DNA from 4 places in the Streptomyces gottesmaniae genome. Region 1 is predicted to be linked to each of the others. Evidence: riboswitches for the same ligand, from Rfam matches in the RefSeq annotation. Region 1 holds a riboswitch; each other region holds the start of a gene.
What was found. A riboswitch is a leader RNA that binds a small molecule or an ion and turns the genes downstream of it on or off. The one in region 1 is predicted to bind cobalamin.
Positions count from the first base shown of each region.

Region 2: linked by a shared signal. The riboswitch ahead of cobN (cobaltochelatase subunit CobN) and the one ahead of RM704_RS03785 (ribonucleoside-diphosphate reductase subunit alpha) in region 1 are both predicted to bind cobalamin.
Region 3: linked by a shared signal. The riboswitch ahead of RM704_RS18245 (cobalamin biosynthesis protein) and the one ahead of RM704_RS03785 (ribonucleoside-diphosphate reductase subunit alpha) in region 1 are both predicted to bind cobalamin.
Region 4: linked by a shared signal. The riboswitch ahead of RM704_RS09195 (ABC transporter substrate-binding protein) and the one ahead of RM704_RS03785 (ribonucleoside-diphosphate reductase subunit alpha) in region 1 are both predicted to bind cobalamin.

Region 1 covers NZ_JAVRFJ010000002.1:292,510-298,003, reverse strand. The annotation lists gene mctP (monocarboxylate uptake permease MctP) at 1-416, shown strand, start outside; gene RM704_RS03795 (nucleoside hydrolase) at 602-1,591, shown strand; gene RM704_RS03790 (GNAT family N-acetyltransferase) at 1,674-2,180, shown strand; cobalamin riboswitch at 2,244-2,379, shown strand; gene RM704_RS03785 (ribonucleoside-diphosphate reductase subunit alpha) at 2,503-4,959, shown strand; gene RM704_RS03780 (ribonucleotide-diphosphate reductase subunit beta) at 4,959-5,494, shown strand, end outside.
Region 2 covers NZ_JAVRFJ010000006.1:111,099-116,592, reverse strand. The annotation lists gene RM704_RS09295 (precorrin-8X methylmutase) at 1-340, opposite strand, end outside; gene cobG (precorrin-3B synthase) at 433-1,755, opposite strand; cobalamin riboswitch at 1,801-1,954, shown strand; gene cobN (cobaltochelatase subunit CobN) at 2,025-5,494, shown strand, end outside.
Region 3 covers NZ_JAVRFJ010000014.1:206,038-211,531, forward strand. The annotation lists gene RM704_RS18240 (cobyric acid synthase) at 1-1,450, opposite strand, end outside; gene RM704_RS18245 (cobalamin biosynthesis protein) at 1,447-2,388, opposite strand; cobalamin riboswitch at 2,487-2,629, opposite strand; gene RM704_RS18250 (hypothetical protein) at 2,967-3,278, shown strand; gene RM704_RS18255 (hypothetical protein) at 3,431-3,652, opposite strand; gene RM704_RS18260 (inorganic phosphate transporter) at 3,684-4,946, opposite strand; gene RM704_RS18265 (lysozyme) at 5,137-5,494, opposite strand, start outside.
Region 4 covers NZ_JAVRFJ010000006.1:90,489-95,982, reverse strand. The annotation lists gene RM704_RS09210 (FAD-dependent monooxygenase) at 1-796, shown strand, start outside; gene RM704_RS09205 (ABC transporter ATP-binding protein) at 1,097-1,900, opposite strand; gene RM704_RS09200 (FecCD family ABC transporter permease) at 1,897-3,108, opposite strand; gene RM704_RS09195 (ABC transporter substrate-binding protein) at 3,105-4,157, opposite strand; cobalamin riboswitch at 4,226-4,436, opposite strand; gene RM704_RS09190 (DUF6215 domain-containing protein) at 4,491-5,156, opposite strand.

The DNA of each region.
Region 1 (5,494 bases):
TGGACAAGACGGTCGCCATCAACTTCCAGCTCCTGGGCGGCATCTGGATCCTCCAGACCTTCCCGGCCCTCGTCGGCGGCCTCTTCACCCGCTGGTTCCACCGCTGGGCCCTCATCGCCGGCTGGGCGGTCGGCATGCTGTACGGGACGATCGCCGCGTACGGCGTGGCCTCCCCGACCCAGAAGCACTTCGGCGGCTCGTCCGCCGAGATCCCCGGCATCGGCGAGATCGGCTACATCGGTCTGACGGCCTTCGTCCTCAACGTCGTGGTCACGGTGGTCCTCACCTTCGTCCTGCGGGCCGCCAAGGCTCCCGACGGCATCGACGAGACCAGGCCGCAGGACTACACGGCGGACGCCGGCGACCCGGGCGTCCAGGTGGAACTCCCTCCGGCGACGGCGGGAACCAGCCACTAGGCGGGCGCGGGTCCAGGGGGCTGGCGGCCTGAAAAAGCAGGGGCGCAGCCCCGCTTTTTCAGGGGCGCGGGGAACTGCGCGACCAGCCCCCACCGGACTCGCGGACAGGGGTCGAAGGGGCGCAGCCCCTGGTGGAAGGGACCGGGTAGGGGCGGCGGGGGCGCGCACCCGGCTACGCTGCAACGGTGACCGCTCGCCCCCCGATCGTCCTGGACAGCGACCCCGGCATCGACGACGCCGTAGCCCTCCAGTACCTGCTCGGCACCGACCTGTGGGACCTCAAGGCGTACACCTCGACCGGCGGCAACCTCCCCGCCGAAGCCACGTACACCAACGCCCGCGCCCTCGCCCGGGCCCTGCGCATCGACGCCCACGTCCCGGTCCACAGAGGCGCCGGCCGCCCCCTCTCCCGCCTCCCCTACCGCGAGGCATCCGCCTTCCACGGCCCCGCGGGCCTCGGCGACGAGACCCTCCCCGACTCGACGGCCCCCCACCCGACGGAGTCGTCCGCCCAGGCCCTGCTGCGCCTGTCGAGGGAGTACGAGGGCGAGCTGACGGTCTGCGCCACCGGCCCCCTCACCAACGTGGCGATCGCCCTGCTGGAGGACCCGCACTTCGCCCACCGCGTCCGCAAGTTCGTGTTCATGGGCGGCGCCGCGCAGGTCCCGGGCAACTTCACCCCGGTCGCCGAGTTCAACATCTGGGCCGACCCGGACGCCGCCGAGATCGTGCTGTCCTCCGGCATCCCGTTCACCATGGTCGACCTCGACGCCTCGCACCGCTGGCTGTTCCGCCCCGACGACCTGGCCGCGCTGGAGGCCGCGGGGCCCGGCACGGCCCTCGCCGCCCGGCTGATGCGCACCTACATGGCCGCCTACACCCGCCACGGCGGGGACGGCACCTGCCCGCTGCACGATCCGCTGGCCGTCGGCGTCTGCGGCGACGAGGCGTTCGTCGAGGCCGCCGACGGGGCCGTCGTCGTGGAGTGCGCGAGCGAACTCACACGTGGCCAGACCGTGTTCGTGCCGGCCGCCGCCCGGCGCGTCTACTACTCCGAGTCCCCCGCCCTGACCGCCCGTCTGCAGGCCACCGGCCGCGTCGCGCTGGGACCGGGCACCCGCGACTTCAGCGCGGACTTCGTGACGACGCTGCCCAGGTGGCCGGCGACACCCTGACGCGATCTGATTGTCCGACCATCGGCGGCGCCTGTGGAAAACCGCCGCCGTGCGAAGCCGCCCCTCGTGCACACTGCGACGCATGGACATCACGATCAGGCCGGTGGCTCCCGAGGAGTACGCCACGCTCGGCGAGATCACCGCACAGGCCTACCTCCGCGACGGGCTGCTGGACTTCGGAGAGAGCGACCAGTACCTCGACGAGCTGCGGGACGTGGCGAAGCGGGCCGCCCGGGCCGACGTGCTCGTGGCGGTCGCGGAGGGACAGGTGCTGGGCGGAGTGACCTTCGTCCCCGCGGGCGGGCCCATGGCCGACATCGCCCGCGAGGGAGAAGCCGAGATACGGATGCTCGCGGTCTCCCCGAAGGCCCGCGGACGAGGTGTCGGTGAGGCACTCGTACGGGCCTGCCTGGAGCGCGCCCGCACCGTGGAGGGCTGTACGCGTGTCGTCCTGTCGACCCAGCGGAGCATGCACGCGGCCCATCGCATCTACGGACGCCTGGGCTTCACTCGCACACCTGAGCGCGACTGGAACCCCCTCCCCGACGTTCTGGACCTCACGCTGCTCACCTACGAGTTGACACTCTGACACCCTGCGAAGCCGATGGCGACACAACATGTGGGGGTGACACCGCGCCCCGGCACTAGATGTATGCTCATGCTCGCTGTCGCCGCAGGGGAATCCGGTGTGAATCCGGAACTGTCCCGCAACGGTGTACTCGCGTGCATACGTCGTCAAATGTGCACGCCTGTTCAGTCCGAACACCTGCCGACAGTGCGCCCGGCCGTCCGGTCCGGGTGCCCTGACGTCCGGGCCTCGTGGAATGGGCCGGTGGACGCGACGCCCCCGTGCGCTCGTGTGCTGCCGCCTGCCTTCCGCAGGGCCCCAGCCGAGCGAGGGAGAGCCCCACGTGACCATCGCGCCAGCCGATCCGGTGTCAGCCGACCCGGCCGCAGCCAGGTCGGTTCCAGCAGACCCGACGACGGAGACCGACGGTCCTGGTACCGCGTTGCTGCGGACCCTGACCGAGCTGACCGCCGACCTCCCCGACGCCGATCCCGGCCGGGTCGCCGCCGCCGCGCTGCGCGGCCGGTCGGTGCGTGTGTCCTCCGCCGAGATGGTCGCGGAGCTGCGTGAGCTGGCCACGGAGGCGGCCGCGGGCCTCATCTCCGAGGATCCCGCCTACTCGAAGCTGGCCGCCCGGCTGCTGGCCGTCGGCATCCGTGCCGAGGCGGCCTCGCAGGGTGTCACCACGTTCACCGAGTCCATCGCCGTGGGCCACCGGGAGGGACTCGTCGCCGACCGCACGGCCCAGTTCACCCGCACCCACGCCGAGCGCCTCGACGCCCTGATCGACCCGGCCGGGGACGACCGCTTCGGCTACTTCGGCCTGCGCACCCTGCACAGCCGCTATCTGCTCCGGCACCCCCTCACCCGCAAGGTCGTCGAGACGCCCCAGCACTTCATGCTGCGGGTCGCCGCCGGCCTCGCCGAGGACACGGGTGCCGACGCGGAGGCGGGCATCCGTGCCCTCGACGAAGTCGCCGCGCTCTATGGGCTCATGAGCCGCCTCGACTACCTCCCCTCCTCCCCCACGCTCTTCAACTCCGGTACGCGACACCCCCAGATGTCGTCCTGCTACCTCCTCGACTCCCCGCTGGACGAGCTGGACTCCATCTACGACCGCTACCACCAGGTGGCCCGCCTCTCGAAGCACGCCGGCGGCATCGGCCTGTCGTACTCCCGCATCCGCTCGCGCGGTTCGCTGATCCGGGGCACCAACGGGCACTCCAACGGCATCGTGCCGTTCCTGAAGACGCTGGACGCCTCGGTCGCCGCCGTGAACCAGGGCGGCCGGCGCAAGGGCGCGGCCGCGGTCTACCTGGAGACCTGGCACTCCGACATCGAGGAGTTCCTGGAGCTTCGCGACAACACCGGCGAGGACGCCCGGCGTACGCACAACCTGAACCTGGCGCACTGGATCCCGGACGAGTTCATGCGCCGGGTGAACGCGGACGAGCAGTGGTCGCTGTTCTCCCCCGCCGACGTACCCGAGCTGGTCGACCTGTGGGGCGAGGAGTTCGAGGCCGCGTACCGCAAGGCGGAGGCGGACGGCCTGGCGAAGAAGACCATCGCGGCCCGTGACCTGTACGGCCGGATGATGCGCACCCTCGCGCAGACCGGCAACGGCTGGATGACCTTCAAGGACGCCGCCAACCGCACGGCGAACCAGACGGCCGAGCCGGGCCACGTCGTCCACTCCTCCAACCTCTGCACGGAGATCCTGGAGGTCACCGACGACGGGGAGACGGCGGTCTGCAACCTGGGCTCGGTGAACCTGGGCGCGTTCGTCGACCGGGCGACGGGCGACATGGACTGGGAGCGGCTGGACGCGACCGTCCGCACCGCCGTCACCTTCCTCGACCGCGTGGTCGACATCAACTTCTACCCGACCGAGCAGGCGGGCCGCTCCAACGCCAGGTGGCGTCCGGTCGGACTCGGCGCGATGGGCCTCCAGGACGTCTTCTTCCAGCTGCGTCTGCCCTTCGACTCCCCGGCGGCGAAGGCCCTGTCCACGCGGATCGCCGAGCGCGTCATGCTCGCCGCGTACGAGGCCTCCGCCGACCTCGCCGAGCGGGCCGGCCCGCTTCCGGCCTGGGAGAAGACCCGTACGGCGCGCGGTGTGCTGCACCCCGACCACTACGGTGTCGAGCCCACCTGGCCGGAGCGCTGGTCCGCCCTGCGCGAGCGCGTCGCGACGACGGGCCTGCGCAACTCCCTGCTCCTCGCCATCGCGCCGACGGCCACCATCGCCTCGATCGCCGGTGTGTACGAGTGCATCGAGCCCCAGGTGTCCAACCTGTTCAAGCGCGAGACGCTGTCCGGCGAGTTCCTCCAGGTCAACTCGTATCTGGTGAAGGACCTGAAGGAGCTGGGCGTCTGGGACGCCCGCACCCGTGAGGCGCTGCGCGAATCCAACGGCTCGGTGCAGGACTTCGCGTGGATCCCGGCCGACGTACGGGCGCTGTACCGCACGGCCTGGGAGATCCCGCAGCGCGGTCTGATCGACATGGCCGCCGCCCGCACGCCGTATCTGGACCAGTCCCAGTCGCTCAACCTGTTCCTGGAGACGCCGACGATCGGCAAGCTCTCCTCGATGTACGCGTACGCGTGGAAGTCGGGCCTGAAGACCACGTACTACCTGCGCTCTCGCCCGGCGACCCGCATCGCCCGCGCGGCACAGGGCCAGGGCCAGGCGCAGACCCCGGCCCGGCCCGAGAACACCATCCCCGTCCAGCAGCCGGCCGACCCGGATGCCGTCGCCTGCTCCCTTGAGAACCCCGAGTCCTGCGAGGCCTGCCAGTAATGCCCAGCAACCAGAATCTCCTCGACCCCGGCTTCGAGCTCACGCTCCGCCCGATGCGCTACCCGGACTTCTACGAGCGCTACCGGGACGCGATCAAGAACACCTGGACCGTCGAGGAGGTCGACCTCCACTCGGACGTCTCCGACCTCGCGAAGCTCTCCCCGGCCGAGCAGCACCTGATCGGCCGCCTGGTCGCGTTCTTCGCGACGGGCGACTCGATCGTGGCGAACAACCTCGTACTGACCCTCTACAAGCACATCAACTCCCCGGAGGCTCGGCTCTATCTGAGCCGCCAGCTCTTCGAGGAGGCCGTGCACGTCCAGTTCTATCTGACGCTCCTGGACACCTACCTCCCCGACCCGGAGGACCGGACCGCGGCCTTCGCGGCCGTGGAGAACATCCCCTCCATCCGGGAGAAGGCGGAGTTCTGCTTCCGGTGGATGGACTCGGTCGAGAAGCTGGACCGCCTGGAGTCCCAGGCGGACCGCCGCCGCTTCCTGCTCAACCTGATCTGCTTCGCGGCCTGCATCGAGGG
Region 2 (5,494 bases), on a different contig from region 1:
TGCCCAGCTTCGCCGCCAGCGCGGGGACGGCCGGGTCGGAGAGCGTGCACAGCACGTCGTTGTCGGCGGGCAGCCGCTTGCGGGTCACCCCGCTGGCCACCATCCTGACGTCGGTGAAGATGGGCGCCCCGGCACGCAGGGCCTCCCGGGCGCGGGCCACGACGCCGGGGGTGTAGGTCAAGTCCCGTACCAGGTCGACCATTCCGCAGGCGTGGATCATCCGGACCGCGACCTGGCTGACATCGGCGGGCAGGGCCGCGAGGTCCGCCTCCGCGCGGATGGTGGCGAAGGACTGCCGGTAGATCGCCGGGCCGTCCTTCTCGTAGTCGTAGGTGGTCACGGTGGTCTTCTCGCTGCTCTCGGTCGTCGTACGGGGGTCGTTCGTGCGGGTCGTGCGTGTACTCGGGTCCACGTCGTGTGTGTTCTCGGCCTTCACGGGGTGATCTCCCCCAGAGCGGCGGCGAGTCGGGAGGGGTCCGCCATGGGCGCGGTGCGGGGCTCTCGGCCGGGGGCGGTGCGGGAGAGCTCGTAGCCGCCGCTCTCCACCGCCACCACGTCGATCCGTTCGCCCCGGGGGTGGCCGCAGCGGCGCTCGCAGCCGGACCAGTACAGCGGGAGCCCCGCGCGGCTCGCCGCCTCCAGACTCCCGGTCGCGTCCGCCCGTACGTCCGCCAGGGACTTCGCGCAGCCGGGCCGTCCGATACAGGCGCCGACGCGCGGCCAGGGGGAGGCGGGATCGGTGACGAGACCGGTCACCGAGAGCCGGGCGAGCGCGTCGGTCACCTGCTCGCCGCGCAGGCCCGGTGCGGGTACGACGACCCCGCGCCAGGGGGTCAGCCGCAGTTCACGGCTCGGTGTCGCCGACGCGAGCGCCGTCAACTCCCGCCATTGCAGGGGGGTGAGACGACCGAGGGGCGCGTGTACGGACAGGGCGTCGCCGACGGCTCCGGGGGGCGGGCCGTCGGCTCCGGCCGTGGCCGTCGCGCTCTCGGGACGAACCCGGATCGCGGCGTCCACGCCGACGGCCGCCGCCAGTCGGTCCCGGACCGTGCCGATCAGCTTGTCCTGGAAGGGGAGTTCGGTCACGCGCCAGACCCGTGCCCCGCTCTCCCGCGCCGCCTCCAGGAAGGTCTCGGCGGCGGTCAGCGCGGCCAGGGCCGCGTGCTCACCCGGGACCGACAGGCTCTCGCGGGCCGTCCCCAGACTCAGCAGCGCGCCGTCGTCCCCGGTCGCCCGGACGGTCACATCGGCGTCCAGCGCGGCCACGTCCCCCCGCCCGTCGTCGAGCGCGAACAGGAACCGGCCCGACAACCGCCGCGCCGCCTCGCTCGCGCACAGCGCGGTGTCCAGGGCGGACAGCCAGGGCCGCACGTCGCGCAGACCACGGTCGTCGAGACCGGACAGGGGCGAGGCCACGATGTTGCGCACCCGCTCGTGCCCGGCGGACGGCAACAGCCCCGCCGCGTCCAGCGACTCGGCCAGCTCGCCCCCGCAGCCGTCGGCCAGTCCGCGCAGTTGCACGTTGCCGCGGGAAGTGAGGTGAAGATCACCATCGCCGAGCCGCCGCGCCGCCTCCGCGAGCGCCTCGGCCTGTCGGACGGTCAGCACACCACCGGGCACCCGGACCCGCGCCAGCGCCCCGTCGTCCGCCGTATGCAGCCGCAGCGTCCCCGGGCAGGCGTCGCCACGGTCCCGTGTGACCGCTGTGGCCTGGGACGATGAACGCAGGGGAGGCGTGGACATGGCGGCGAGCATACCCACCGGCACAACGGACGTATCCTCCGCCCTTTTGAGGCGACCCTTACTATGCTGCTCGGTGGATCATCCGGTCCATCGACGCCACGGAAGGCGACAGGGGAGGAAGCCCGGTGTGAGTCCGGCGCGGTCCCGCCACTGTGAGCCCGTCCCAGGAGGGTCGGGCGAGTCAGGAACTCCCTTCCCCGTACCACTCGGCCCGCCCGAGCAGGGGAGACTCCGATCCGACACCGCCCGGGGCGCGGACCCCGAGGAAGGCCAGCAGCCGCATGCAGCCATCGTCCGGGGAGCGCTCGACGCAGCCCCGCATCCTGCTCCTGTCGACCTCCGACACCGACCTGCTCAGCGCCCGCGCGGCCGCCGGCCCGGTCCCCTACCGCTTCGCCAACCCCTCCCGCCTCGCGCTGGAGGACCTCCCGGCCCTCCTCGACGGCACCGATCTGGTCGTCGTACGCCTCCTCGGCGGCATCCGGGCCTGGCAGGACGGCCTCGACCTGTTGCTCGCCGACGGCCGCCCGGTCGTCGTCCTCACCGGTGAACAGGCGCCCGACGCCCAGCTGATGGCCGCTTCCACGGTCCCGATCGGCATCGCCGCCGAGGCCCACGCCTATCTCGCCCACGGCGGCCCGGCCAACCTGGAGCAGCTGGCCCGTTTCCTCTCCGACACGGTCCTGCTCACCGGCCACGGCTTCGACGCGCCGGCGGCCGCCCCCGCCTGGGGTCCGCTGTCCCGGGAGGCCAGGAACACCGACGGCCCCACCGTCGCCGTGCTCTACTACCGGGCCCACCACATGAGCGGCAACACCGCCTTCGTGGACGCCCTGTGCGCGGCGATCGAGGACCAGGGCGCCCGCGCGCTCCCGCTCTACGTGGCCTCGCTGCGGGCCCCCGAGCCCGAGCTGATCGAGGAACTGCGCGCCGCCGACGCGATCGTCACCACCGTCCTCGCCGCCGGCGGCACCAAGCCCGCCGAGGCCTCGGCCGGCGGCGACGACGAGTCCTGGGACGCCGGCGCCCTGACCGGCCTCGACGTGCCGATCCTGCAGGCCCTGTGCCTGACCGGATCACGCGCGGCCTGGGAGGAGAACGACGAGGGCGTCTCCCCGCTCGACGCGGCCAGCCAGATCGCCGTCCCCGAGTTCGACGGCCGGCTGATCACCGTCCCGTTCTCCTTCAAGGAGATCGACGAGGACGGCCTCCCGGCCTATGTCGCCGACCCCGAGCGCGCCGCCCGCGTCGCCGGGATCGCCGTACGCCACGCGCGACTTCGCCACATCGCCAACCCCGACAAGCGCCTCGCGCTCGTCCTCTCCGCCTACCCGACCAAGCACTCCCGCATCGGCAACGCGGTCGGCCTGGACACCCCCGCCAGCGCGGTCGCCCTGCTGCGGCGCCTGCGCGAGGAGGGCTACGACTTCGGGACGGACACCGAGGTGCCGGGCCTGGCCTCCGGCGACGGCGACGAGCTGATCCGTGCGCTGATCGAGGCGGGCGGCCACGACCAGGACTGGCTCACCGACGAGCAACTGGCCCGCAACCCGGTCCGCATCCCGGCCGCCGACTACCGTCGCTGGTTCGCCGAACTCCCCGAGGAACTGCGCTCGGCCGTCGAGGAGCACTGGGGACCGGCGCCCGGCGAGATGTTCGTCGACCGCAGCGCCAACCCGGAGGGCGACATCGTCCTCGCGGCCCTGCGCTTCGGCAATCTGCTGATCCTCATCCAGCCGCCGCGCGGCTTCGGCGAGAACCCGATCGCGATCTACCACGACCCGGACCTCCCGCCCTCCCACCACTACCTGGCCGCCTACCGCTGGATCGCCGCCCGCGCCGACGACGGCGGTTTCGGCGCCGACGCGATGATCCACCTCGGCAAGCACGGCAACCTGGAGTGGCTGCCCGGCAAGAACGCGGGCCTGTCCGCCGCCTGCGGCCCCGACGCCGCCCTCGGCGACCTCCCGCTGGTCTACCCGTTCCTGGTCAACGACCCGGGCGAGGGCACCCAGGCCAAGCGCCGCGCGCACGCCACCCTCGTCGACCACCTCGTGCCGCCGATGGCCCGCGCCGACTCCTACGGCGACATCGCGCGCCTGGAGCAACTCCTCGACGAGTACGCCCAGATCTCCTCCATGGACCCGGCGAAGCTCCCCGCGATCCGCGCCCAGATCTGGACCCTCATCCAGGCCGCAAAGCTGGACCACGACCTGGGCCTGGCGGACCGCCCGGAGGACGACGGCTTCGACGACTTCCTGCTGCACGTCGACGGCTGGCTCTGCGAGGTCAAGGACGCCCAGATCCGCGACGGTCTGCACGTCCTCGGCACCCCGCCGACCGGCGCCGACCACGTCAACCTGGTCCTCGCCGTCCTGCGGGCCCGCCAGATCTGGGGCGGCACCACCGCCCTGCCCGGTCTGCGCGAGGCCCTCGGTCTCGACGAGTCCGCCGCCACCCGCACCACCGCCGACGAGGCCGAGGCGAAGGCCCGCGCGCTGGTCCAGGCGATGGAGGACGCGGGCTGGGACCCGGCGGCCGTCCCCACGGTCGTGGCGGCGACCGTCCCCGCCGCCCACGGCGAACAGGTCGCCCCCGTCCTGGAGTTCGCCGCCCGCGAGGTCGTGCCCCGGCTCGCGGCGACCACGGCCGAACTCGACCACACCGTCCACGCCCTGAACGGCGGCTTCGTCCCGGCGGGTCCCTCGGGATCCCCGCTCCGCGGCCTGGTCAACGTCCTGCCGACCGGCCGGAACTTCTACTCCGTCGACCCCAAGGCCGTCCCCTCCCGCCTCGCCTGGGAGACCGGTCAGGCCCTCGCCGACTCCCTGCTGGAGCGCTACCGCGCCGACAACGGCGAATGGCCCACCTCCGTCGGTCTCTCCCTGTGGGGCACCAGCGCCATGCGGACGGCGGGCGACGACGTGGCCGAGGCCCTGGCCCTGCTCGGCGTTCGCCCGGTCTGGGACGACGCCTCCCGCCGGGTGACCGGTCTGGAGGCCATCCCCCACGAGGAGCTGGGCCGCCCGCGCATCGACGTCACCCTGCGCATCTCGGGTTTCTTCCGGGACGCCTTCCCGCACACCATCGGGCTGCTGGACGACGCCGTACGACTGGCCGCGTCGCTGGACGAGCCGGCCGAGGCCAACCACGTGCGCGCCCACGTCCAGGCCGACCTCGCGGACCACGGCGACGAACGCCGGGCCACCACCCGGATCTTCGGCTCCCGCCCCGGCACGTACGGCGCCGGACTGCTGCAGCTGATCGACTCCCGGGACTGGCGCACCGACGCCGACCTCGCCGAGGTCTACACGGTGTGGGGCGGCTACGCCTACGGGCGGCAGCTGGACGGCCGTCCGGCCCGTGAGGAGATGGAGACGGCGTACAAGCGGATCGAGGTGGCCGCGAAGAACACGGACACCCGCGAGCACGACATCGCCGACTCCGACGACTACTTCCAGTACCACGGAGGCATGGTGGCCACCGTCCGCGCGCTGCGCGGCACGGCCCCCGAGGCGTACATCGGCGACTCCACCCGGCCCGAGACGGTCCGCACCCGGACCCTCGTCGAGGAGACGTCGAGGGTCTTCCGGGCCCGCGTCGTCAACCCCAAGTGGATCGAGGCGATGCGCCGCCACGGCTACAAGGGCGCCTTCGAACTCGCCGCCACCGTCGACTACCTCTTCGGCTACGACGCCACCACCGGTGTGATCGCCGACTGGATGTACGACAAGCTCACCGAGACGTACGT
Region 3 (5,494 bases), on a different contig from region 1:
GCCGCCACAGCGCGTCCGTGTCCGCGTGCTCCTCGATCAGGTCGCCGAGCCGGTCGAGCTGCTCCTCGCGCAGCGCGGCGAACGACGTGTCGGGGGCCGGCACGAACCGCCGCCCCGAGGCCGTCGCCACCTCGCGCAGGAAGGCCCGCCGGAACCCGTCCGACTCCAGTGACCCGTGCCAGTGCGTGCCCCAGGTCTGTCCGACCCTGCACCCGTCCAGAAAGGGTTCGCCGCCCAGGACCTCGGCGACCCCGTGATGGATCTCGTACCCCTCGACCCGTTCCCCGAGGGCCTCCCCGACGGGCCGCGTGAGCGTCTTCTCCGGGGCGAACCGCACCCGGACGGGAAGCACCCCGAGCCCCGGGACGTGTCCTCGGCGGCTCTCGACGTCGTCCTCGATGTGCTCCCCGAGCATCTGGAACCCGCCGCAGAGCCCGAGCACCGGCCGCCCTTCGGCGGCTCTGCGCACCAACGCCTCGGCGAGCCCGCGCTCCCGCAGCCACTCCAGCGCCCGGACCGTGCCCCGGGTCCCGGGGACGACGACCAGGTCGGCGTCGGCCAGTTCCTCGGCGCGGTCCACGAACCGCACCACGACACCGGGTTCGGCGGCGAGCGCGTCCACGTCGGTGAAGTTGGACATCAGCGGAACCGCGCACACGGCGACCCGCAGCACGTCCTCCCCGACGGGCGGTGCGACGTTCGACTCCCGGACCGTGCCCCGCAGCGAGATGCGCAGCCCGTCCTCCTCGTCGATCCCGAGCCCGTGCCGGAAGGGCAGCACCCCGTACGTCGGCCGCCCGGTGAGCCCGCGCAGCATGTCGAGCCCCGGCTCCAACAGGGAGACGTCCCCCCGGAACTTGTTGACGAGGAACCCGGCGACGAGGGCCTGGTCCTCGGGGGAGAGCAGCGCGACGGTCCCGAAGAACGACGCGAAGACCCCGCCGCGGTCGATGTCACCGACCACGAGCACGGGCAGCCCGGCGTTCCGGGCGATCCCCATGTTGACGATGTCGGTCCGCCGCAGATTGATCTCGGTCGGAGAGCCGGCCCCCTCGCAGATCACCGCGTCATACGTGCCCCGCAGCTCGGTGAGACACTCCAGCACGACCCCGAGCAGCCGCTGTTGCCGCCCCCCGTGGTACCCGCGCGCACTCATCTCGCCCACGGGCTTGCCGAGCAGCACCACCTGACTGCTGCTTTCGCCTCCGGGCTTCAGCAGCACGGGGTTCATGAGCGCGGTGGGCTCCACCCGGCACGCCTGCGCCTGCATGGCCTGCGCCCGCCCGATCTCGGCGCCCTCCTTCGTCACGAAGGAGTTGAGCGACATGTTCTGCGCCTTGAACGGGGCGACCTTGACCCCCTGCCGCACCAGCCACCGGCAGATCCCGGCGGTGACCACGCTCTTCCCCGCGTCGGAGGTGGTCCCGGCGACCAACAGCCCGCCACTCATCCGTGCCTCCTCGTCCGCAGCAGCGACACACCCGCACCGATCCCCAACGCCAGCCATCCGACCCGCCGGGACAACCGGACGGTCCGCTCGATGTCACCCACGACGACGGCGCGTCCCTCCCCATTCAGCACCGGCCGGTGCTCGACCCGCCCCCCGTACGACAACGTGCCCCCCAGCCGCACTCCGAGCGCCCCCGCGAACGACGCCTCCACGGGCCCCGCGTTGGGACTCGGGTGCCTGCCGGCGTCCGCGCGCCAGGCCCGTACGGCCCCGCGGGCATCCCCACCGCAGGCCGCGGCCAGCACCGCCGTCAGCCGGGCCCCCGGCCAGCCCACCACGTCGTCCAGCCGCGCGGAGGCCCATCCGAACCGCCGATACCGCTCCGAGCGGTGTCCGACCATGGCGTCCAACGTGTTGACGGCCCGAAACCCCACCAGCCCGGGCACACCCGCCACGGCTCCCCATACGAGCGCGCCCACCACGGCGTCGGAGGTGTTCTCGGCGACGGACTCCACGACCGCCCGCGCGATCCCGTCCGGGTCGAGCGCCTGGGGATCCCGCCCGCACAGATGGGGCAACCGGGCCCGGGCGCCCTCGACGTCCCCCGCGTCGAGGGACCGCGCGATCGCCCGAGCCTCCCGCCCGAGCGAAGTCCCCCCGAGGACGGCCCAGGTGGCGGCGGCGGTCAACGCGACGGAGGCCGCACGCGACGGGCGTACGGCGGACGAGGCGAAGGCCCCGAGCGCCACGGCGCCACCCGCGCACACGGCGGTGTGCAGCGCGCCCCACCCTCGGTGGTCCCGCCACAGCACCTGCTCCACGGCACCGGCGGCCCGTCCGAACGCGGCGACCGGATGCCCCCGGCGAGGATCGCCGAGCAGCAGATCGCCGAGGAGTCCGGCGGTGGCGCCGTACGCGAAGACGCGATCGGCACGCACCGGTTCAGCCGATCGCGAGGTCGGACGAGGATCCGGTACCGGGACTCAAGCGGCAGCCGCACATGGCGATATGTCCTCACTCAGGGTGTCCACGCCCTGGTTCGACGAGACCGACGGCGAGAGTTCCTGGCTCCCGGGAGGTTCTTCCCCGGTGACAGTGGCGGGACCGCGCCGGACTCGCACCGGCTTCCTCTCCTGCCGTCGTACATGGCCCCGGCAGTCCACCACGCTCCCGGAAGACCCGTCAACTTGCTGTTGACCTGCGGTGCAGGGGTGTGCTCAGCCCCACATCGCTGAAATATGGCCAGACGCCCGAATCGGCTCTTTCCGCGCTCATCTCCGCAGCGCCGGGCGGGAACACTTGAGGGAACGGCAGTACGCGTGTCGGCGCGCTGACTTGTGAGGTGGAGGTCGGGCGTCGTTCGAGGAGGGGCGGGTTCTGGTGTGTGACTCGAGCTCGAAGAAATACGCTGTGCTCTCCTTCCGTCACAGCGCGTGGTGTGGTTTTCTGGCGGGGCTTGTGGACCCGGGAGCGGACGGCTCCTGAAGAACCGTTCGGGGGACGGGAGGTACACGCGATGGAAGATCGGACCAAGGGAACCGCCTCGGCGCGTGCGCGGGCATCGCGGGACCGGCGGACGCTGTTGTCCGCCGCCGCGCCGCTGGTGCTCTTCAGTACGGTCGCCGGGGTCCTCGCCGTCGGGGTGGGAGCTCTCGCCGCCCTGCTGGTGCCGGGGACCGAGGCGCGGGCTGTCGTCTGGCCGGCGGTGACCGCCCTCCTCGCCACGGGGGCGGGCCTGTGGTGGGGGCTCGCCCCGGTCACGGAGCGGCTGAGGGCCCTGGACCGGGCTCTGGTCGGGGCTCGCCCGCGGGGGCCGGAGGAGCGCTGAGGCCGACGGGCCGCGCGGCATCCGCGCGGGCGCGCAGCACCCGGCGAGGGTGACGGCCCGCTGTGGACAATGGACAAAACCCTCGTACCCGGTCAAACGGTACGAGGGGTTTGTCTCTGTGTGTCGTGCGAGGTGGGAGGGGTGGACGGGCCTCAGGCCATGATCAGGTAGATCCCGTAACCCACCGCCGCCGTGCAGGCCGCGAAGCAGGCGTACGCCGCTGTCGTGGCGAGGGCGGGCGACGTGCCGGCGGTGGTCGCGGCCTCCCGCTTGGAGAGGCCGACGATCCCCAGGGTGAAGAGGCCGACGAGGGCCACGGTGACCACGAGGCTGACTCCGAAGACGGAGCCGAGGGCTGCCCAGTCGATGTGCATGTTGGTGTTCTTCCTCAGGAGGTCGCGGGGCTCAGAGGGCGGGCGTCGGCGTGGACGAGTTCGCCGGGGACGTGGCCTCGGCGGCGGTCGCGGCCGCGGGGACCGGGATGGTCGCCGAGAGGTCCTCGGTGACCGGTCCGGCCGGCGGCGGCGTCACGGCGGCCATCGCCGTGGTCACCACGCCGGGCGGCTCCTCGGTGTCGTTGACGTTCGTGTGGTCGACGACCTCGCGGCGGGAGATCACCCAGATCGCGGCGCTGGAGGCGATGAGGAAGACCGCGACGACGGCCGTGCCCCAGCTGCCGAAGGACGTCACCCACTCGGCGAGCGCGGCGACGAGCGCGGCGGCCGGCAGGGTCAGGCCCCAGGCGACGAACATCCGGGTCGCGGTGGACCAGCGGACCACCCCGCCCTTGCGGCCGAGGCCCGCGCCCATCACCGCACCGGAGACCGAGTGCGTGGTGGAGAGCGAGAAGCCGAGGTGCGAGGAGGCCAGGATGACCGTGGCCGCGCTGGTCTGGGCGGCGAAGCCCTGCTGCGGCTGGAGGTCGGTCAGGCCCTTGCCCATCGTGCGGATGATGCGCCAGCCGCCCAGGTAGGTGCCGAGCGCGATGGCGAGACCGGCGGAGACGATGACCCACACCGGCGGGTCGGAGTCGGGCGCGAGGGCGCCGCCGGCCACCAGGGCGAGGGTGATGATGCCCATCGTCTTCTGGGCGTCGTTCGTGCCGTGGGCCAGCGAGACCAGGCCCGCGGAGGCGATCTGACCGGCGCGGTAGCCCTTGCCGGAGGCCTTCTCGCTCGTGTGCTGTCCGAGCTTGTACGTCAGCCGGGTGGCGAACATCGCCGCGAGGCCGGCGACCAGCGGGGCCGCGATCGCGGGGATCAGCACCTTGGTGACGAGCACGTCGCCGTGGACCCCGCTCGTGCCGGCCGAGGCGATGGTGGCGCCGACGAGGCCGCCCATCAGGGCGTGCGAGGAACTGGAGGGGAGCCCCACCAGCCAGGTCAGCAGATTCCAGAGGATGGCGCCGACGAGCGCCGCGAATATGACCTCTGGCTGTATCCCGGACTCGTCGACGAGTCCCTTGGAGATGGTGTTGGCGACCTCGATGGAGAGAAACGCGCCGACAAGGTTGAGCACGGCGGACATGGCCACCGCGACCTTGGGCTTCATCGCGCCGGTCGAGATGGTGGTGGCCATCGCGTTGGCGGTGTCGTGGAAACCGTTCGTAAAATCGAACGCAAGCGCGGTGATGACCACGATCGCGAGGATCAGCGAGAAGTTTTCCATTTACCCGGGCTTCTTTCGGACGTCAGTGGCATGTGGACCGTAGGCAACCTGGGTGAACGGAAGATGAACTGGGGCAGGCGCGCGGGTGTAATGAACGAGGTGCCGCCACTCCGCTTGTGGGCCGGTGGGCGGCCAGGGCCTGGCGGAGCGGCGGTCCGGCCTTCGAACTGAGGCGGAATATCGAGATCCGCTACCCCTGGGCGAACCTCTTCAGCCGGTTCGTCGACCCGTTGAAGAGGTTCTGGTCACCCGGCAGGGTCCCGCTGCCGTTGTCGTACTGCCAGATCGTCCAGTACTTCCAGCCTGCGGGGAGTTCCCCCGCCCCGGCGGCGTCGTAGCGGGCCAGCCACAGCGCGTGGTTGCCGCCGAAGGCCGCGCTGTCGCCGGTGCAGGTCTTCCACCAGTGGGTGGTGGTGTAGATCACCGGGCGGCGGCCCGTGAGGCGCTTCACCTCGTCGCTGAACGACTTGATCCAGCCGACCATGGCGCTGTCGCTCAGGCCGTAGCACTTCCGCTTCCTGTCGTACGGGTTGTATTCGATGTCGAGC
Region 4 (5,494 bases), on a different contig from region 1:
CATGGTCGTAGGCATCGGACAGGACGCCGGATCGGCCCGGGTGACCACGGCCGGCGGGGAACAGCTGGAGGCGGACCTCGTCGTCGCCGCCGACGGCATACGGTCCTCGGCCCGCCGATGGCTCTTCGGCGCCGACGAGGCCCTGTTCTCTGGGACCGCCGCCTACCGGGCCCTGCTGCCGGCCGAGCAGGTGGCGGATCTGGACCTGCCGGAGTACGCGCTCTGGCTCGGCCCGGGACGGCACTTCGTGCACTACTGGGTGCGTCGCGGAGAACTGCTCAACGTCGTGGGTGTCGTCGAGACCGACGCGGCACAGGAGTCATGGACCGCCCGGGCCGAGCCGGAGGAGCAGCTCCACGCGTTCCGGGGGTGGGACCCCCGGGTGCGCGCCCTCCTCGGCCGGACCGGGACGGTGCTCCGTCACGGCATCCACACCCGTGCCCCGCTCGCCCGCTGGAACATCGGCCGGATCACCCTCCTCGGCGACAGCGCCCACGCGATGGCGCCCTTCCAGGCGCAGGGTGCGGCACAGGCCCTGGTCGACGCGGCCGTGCTCGGCGACTGTCTGACGGACGCGACATGCGCCGACGTACCCGACGCGCTCGACCGGTACGTACGCCGTCGGCTGGCCGTCGCCACGAAGGTGCAGGCCGGTTCCGCTCGGGCGGGCGAGGACTACCACCTGCCCGACGGACCCGAGGCCGACGCCCGCGACGCCCGTATGGCCGCCCAGGCGGCGGAGCACGAGTTCGGTCCCCACGCGGGTGCCTGGGGAATCGACCCGTTCGACGAGTGACGCGCCCTGGCGGAGCAGCGATGCCAGCCGCGCGGGCAGGACCAGTCCACGGACCTTCACGTGTTCCACGACGGACAGCGTGTCACGCCCGGTGCGCCCTTGACCGGCCGTGGTCCCGGGCCGGCTCCTGCCCGCGCCGCGTCGGCCGGCACCGTGGCCGAGGCGGTGGGTCGACGCGGGTCCAGGTGACGGCGCAGCCGTGCGCCGGGTTGTCCCGCGTTGTCGACAGCGACCGGCTCCCACCTCGTTCCGACCACGCAGGTGAACGGTTCACCGGCTCCACCGCCGCTTGCTGACCCCCTAGGCAAGCGGCCCCAGGAACCGTATGTGGGGCCCGTCGTCCGGGCCGGTGCGGGTGACCGTGGCCCGTACGCCGTAGACGTCGGCGACCAAGGACTCGGTGAGGACGTCGTGCGGGGTGCCGACGGCCACCACGCGGCCCTGGCGCAGTACGACGAGGTGGTCGCAGTACATCGCGGCGAGGTTCAGGTCGTGCAGGGCGACGACGCTGGTCAGGCGGAGGGTGCGGATCAGGGTCAGCAGGGCGAGCTGGTGCTGGATGTCGAGATGGTTGGTGGGCTCGTCCAGGAGGAGTTCGCTCGGCTCCTGGGCGAGGGCGCGGGCGATCTGGACGCGCTGGCGCTCCCCGCCCGACAGGGTGTGCCAGGACCGGTGGGCCTTGTCGGTGAGACCGGTGCGGACCAGGGCCGTGCGGACGGCCTCCTCGTCGTCGGCGGAGACGGACGCCCAGGCGCGACGGTGCGGGACCCGGCCCAGCCGTACGACGTCCTGGACCGTCAACTCGACCTGGGTGTCCGCCTGTTGGGCCACGACCGCGATCCGTCGGGCGACCGCGCGGCGGCCCACCCGGTCCAGTGGACGGTCGTCGAGGGTGACGACTCCCGAGGCGGGCGCGAGGACCCCGGCGAGCAGGCGCAGCAGTGTGGACTTGCCCGAACCGTTGGGGCCGAGCAGACCGGTGACGGTGCCGGGCCGGGGCGACACACTGACCCCGTCCAGGATCAGCGTGCCGTCGGCGGCGCGGGAGACCCGCTCGGCGCGCAGCCCGGAGGAGGCGCCCGGGTCGGCGGCGGTGTCGGTCATCGGGTGCTCCTGGTCCGGTACATGATGGCGACGAACGCCGGGACGCCGATGAGGGACGTCACCACGCCGACCGGGACCTCCTGCGGGTCCAGGACCGTACGGGCCAGGGTGTCGACCCACACCAGGAACACCGCCCCGGCCAGCGCGGTGGCCGGCAGCAGCCGACCGTGGCCGGAGCCGGTCAGCGCGCGGGCGGCGTGCGGCAGCACCAGACCGACGAAGCCGATCGCCCCCGACGAGGCGACCAGGGCGGCCGTGAGCAGAGCGGTGGCGCACAGCAGTACGAGCCGGGTGCGGGCCACGGAGACGCCGAGCGAGGCCGCTGCGTCCTGCCCGAACGCGAACGCGTCCAGTGCGTGGGTGTGCCCCAGGCAGACCAGCAGCACCACCACCAGCACCGCCAGACACACCGTCACATCCGTCCAGTCGGCCCCGCTGAGCGAGCCGAGCAGCCAGAACAGCACCGCGCGGGTCGTCTCGGCGTCGGCCGCGGTCATCACCATGAAGGAGGTGAGCGCGGAGAACAGTTGCATCGCCGCGACACCCACCAGCACCACGCGGTCCGTGGTGCCGCCGAGGGTGTGGCTGAGCAGCAGCACGAGCCCGAAGGAGGCCACCGCGCCCAGGAACGCGCCGCCGGAGACCGACAGGACCCCACCGCCCACGCCGAGCACCACGACCACGACCGCGCCGGTCGACGCGCCGGAGGAGACGCCCAGCACGAAGGGGTCGGCGAGCGGGTTGCGCAGCAGGGACTGCATCACCGCGCCGCACACGGCCAGTCCGGCCCCGCACACGGCGGCCAGCAGGGTGCGGGGCAGCCGTAGGTTCCACACGATGCCGTCCCGGATGGGCGTCAACTCCGTGTGCCCCCAGCCGAGATGGGCCACCACCGTGGACCAGACGTCGACCACGCCGATGTCGGCCGGACCGATGGTGATCGCGAGGGCGACGGAGAGAAACAGTCCCCCGAGCCCGGCCGTCCACGCCGATCCCGAGCGCAGCCGACGGCCGAAGGCCACCGCCACCACCGCCACCGACGAACCGTCCGCTCCACCGGTCTCCGCCAGGCTCGGCCCACCGGTCCGCGTGGGGGCCGGCCCACCGGTCTTCGCCGAGGGCGGCCCACCTGCCTGGGCCGGCGCCGACGTGTCGGTGACCGCGTCGCCGACCGTGTCGGGCTCCGCGTCGTGCTCCGTGCCGGTCATCCCGTGAGGCCGTACTCGCGCAGTGCCGCCGCGAGCTTCTCCACGCCCTCGACGGTCCGGACGGTCGGGTTCATGGCCTGGCCGGGCAGCAGCACATAGCGCTTCTCCCGCACCGCCGTCATGTTCCGGGTGACCGGGTCGGACTCCAGGAACTCGATCTTCTTCGCGGCCGTCTCGGCCGTCTGCTGCTTGCGGACCAGGTCCCCGATGACGAGGACGTCGGGATCGCGATCCGCCACGGTCTCCCAGTTGACCTGGGGCCACTCCTCCTCGGTGTCGTCGAAGACGTTCTTCGCGCCCAGTTCGCGGGTGATGACCCCGGGAGCGCCACAGCATCCGGCGAGGTACGGGGACTGGGCGTTGGCGAACCAGTACATGACGGTGACGTCCTCTGCGTCGAGTCCGGCGGTCGCCTTCCGCACCCGGGACCTCAGCTCGGCCACCAGCTTCTCGCCGCGCTCCTCGACCCCGAAGACGCGGGCCAGATCGCGGACTTCGCCGTAGACCGTCTCCATGGTCAGCGGCTCGGTGCGGACGCCGTCGCCGTCACCGCTGTTGTCCTTGCCCACACAGTCGGAGGGCGACAGATACGTGGGGACGCCGAGCTTCTCGAACTCCTCCCGGCTCGCCACACCGCCCTTGCCGAGCGTGGAGGCGAACGAGGAGACGACGAGGTCGGGTTCGGTGTCCAGGACCTTCTCGAAAGAGGGCGCGTCGTCGGCGAGCCGAGGCACCTTCGCGTCGGCCTTCTCCAGCCCCTTCGGCAGCGGATCGGTCCAGGTGGCGGTGCCCACCATGCGGTCGGCGAGCCCGAGGGAGAGCAGGATCTCGGTCGTGCCCTGGTTGAGGGAGACGGCGCGCTCGGGCGGGCTGTCGACCCGCACCTCCCGCCCGCAGTTGTCGAGGGTCACCGGATATCCGGCGGACCCGCCCGAGGCCGGGCCACCGCCCGGAGGCGCCGCGGAGCCGGAGCCTCCGCAGCCGGTCAGCAACAGGGAACCGGCGGCCAGGAACAGGACGGCATGGCGGACGGGGCGTGCGAGTGGCACGGGACTTCCTTCGGCGTCGAGGGCTCATGCGCGAAGCCCGGTCGTACGGTGCTTCCCCGGGCACCCCTCGGTGCCGGGGACCGCCAGCAGGTCTTCGGACTCGGGGTCACCCGGACGGGACGCCTTCCCGGACCGCGATCGTGATCGCCGTCCAGTGGCAGTTGTCCCGCCCGTCACCCTCACCGCTGCGCGTCAGCTCCGGATTCACACCGGATTCCCTGACCCGTACGCGTACTTACGTGTGCGTACGTGGGTTCGACTGGCGTCGGCAAGCTATCACAGGCCGCCGGAGTGCCTGGGCCGCCCGAGCGTCGGAGGCCACCCGGGGGCTCGTCAGGCCGCGGGCTTCCAGCCCGGGAGCGTCGGCAGGACCTTCTCGGCCACACGGAACAGGGCCGCGTCGTCGGGCACCTGCGAATCCTGGCGATAGATGACGAGCTCGAAGGTGGTGCCGCTGTCCTTCGGGTCGGTCGCGACCAGCAGCCGCCGGGCGACGCCGCCGGGGCCGGACTGCGGGTCACTGCCGTCGAGGCGGAACGAGATGGAGATGGTCTGACCCGAGTACAGGGCCGCCGCATGTCCCAGGACCGTCCTGCTCTCGACGCCGGCGCCCAGATGGCCGACCGACTCGGCGACAGGGAGGTCCTCGTACGACGCCGAGAGCTCCACGGTGTAGGTGTCGAGGTCGACGGTCGCCTCGGGGGTGACGGTCCTGGTGCCGTCGAACCAGGTGGACTCGTTCTCGCTGCCCGACGCGCTGACCGCCTGCTCGGTGGGTGTACCGAGGAGCTTCGGCAGGTCGGAGCGGTTCAGGGCGGTGCACAGCTGTGCGCCCGAGACCCTGCCCCGTGGGGTGGGAGAGGCGTCGTCCGAGGTCGAGCAGACGGCCGGCCCCAAGGTCTCCGGGGTCGTGTCGAGGAGGTCGGCCAGCAGCCACATCCCGCCCAGCAGCACCCCCACGGTCGCCACCGCCGAGACCACCTGTGCGCCCGTGCTCATTTCCTTCGGCGGGCCGACTCGGGAAGCCGCTCTCGCACCCGCCTCCGGATCCGCTGCCGATCTCGTCGCCGGATCTACTGCCGATCCCGTATCCGGACCTGCTGTCGCCGCCGTCGCCGGACTTACGACTGATCCCGTCGCCGGATCCACTGCCGATCCTGTCTCCGGACCTACGACCGCTCCCCTCGCCGGACCTGCTGCCGAACCCGTCTCCGCATCCCCATCACCTTCCGAGCCCGCTCCGGAATCGGCGAATTCGTCGACCATGTCCCCCGTGCCCCCACCTTGATGTGCACACGCCTGACGCGCGCCGGGGGAGCCTAACCGTTGATCGTCGC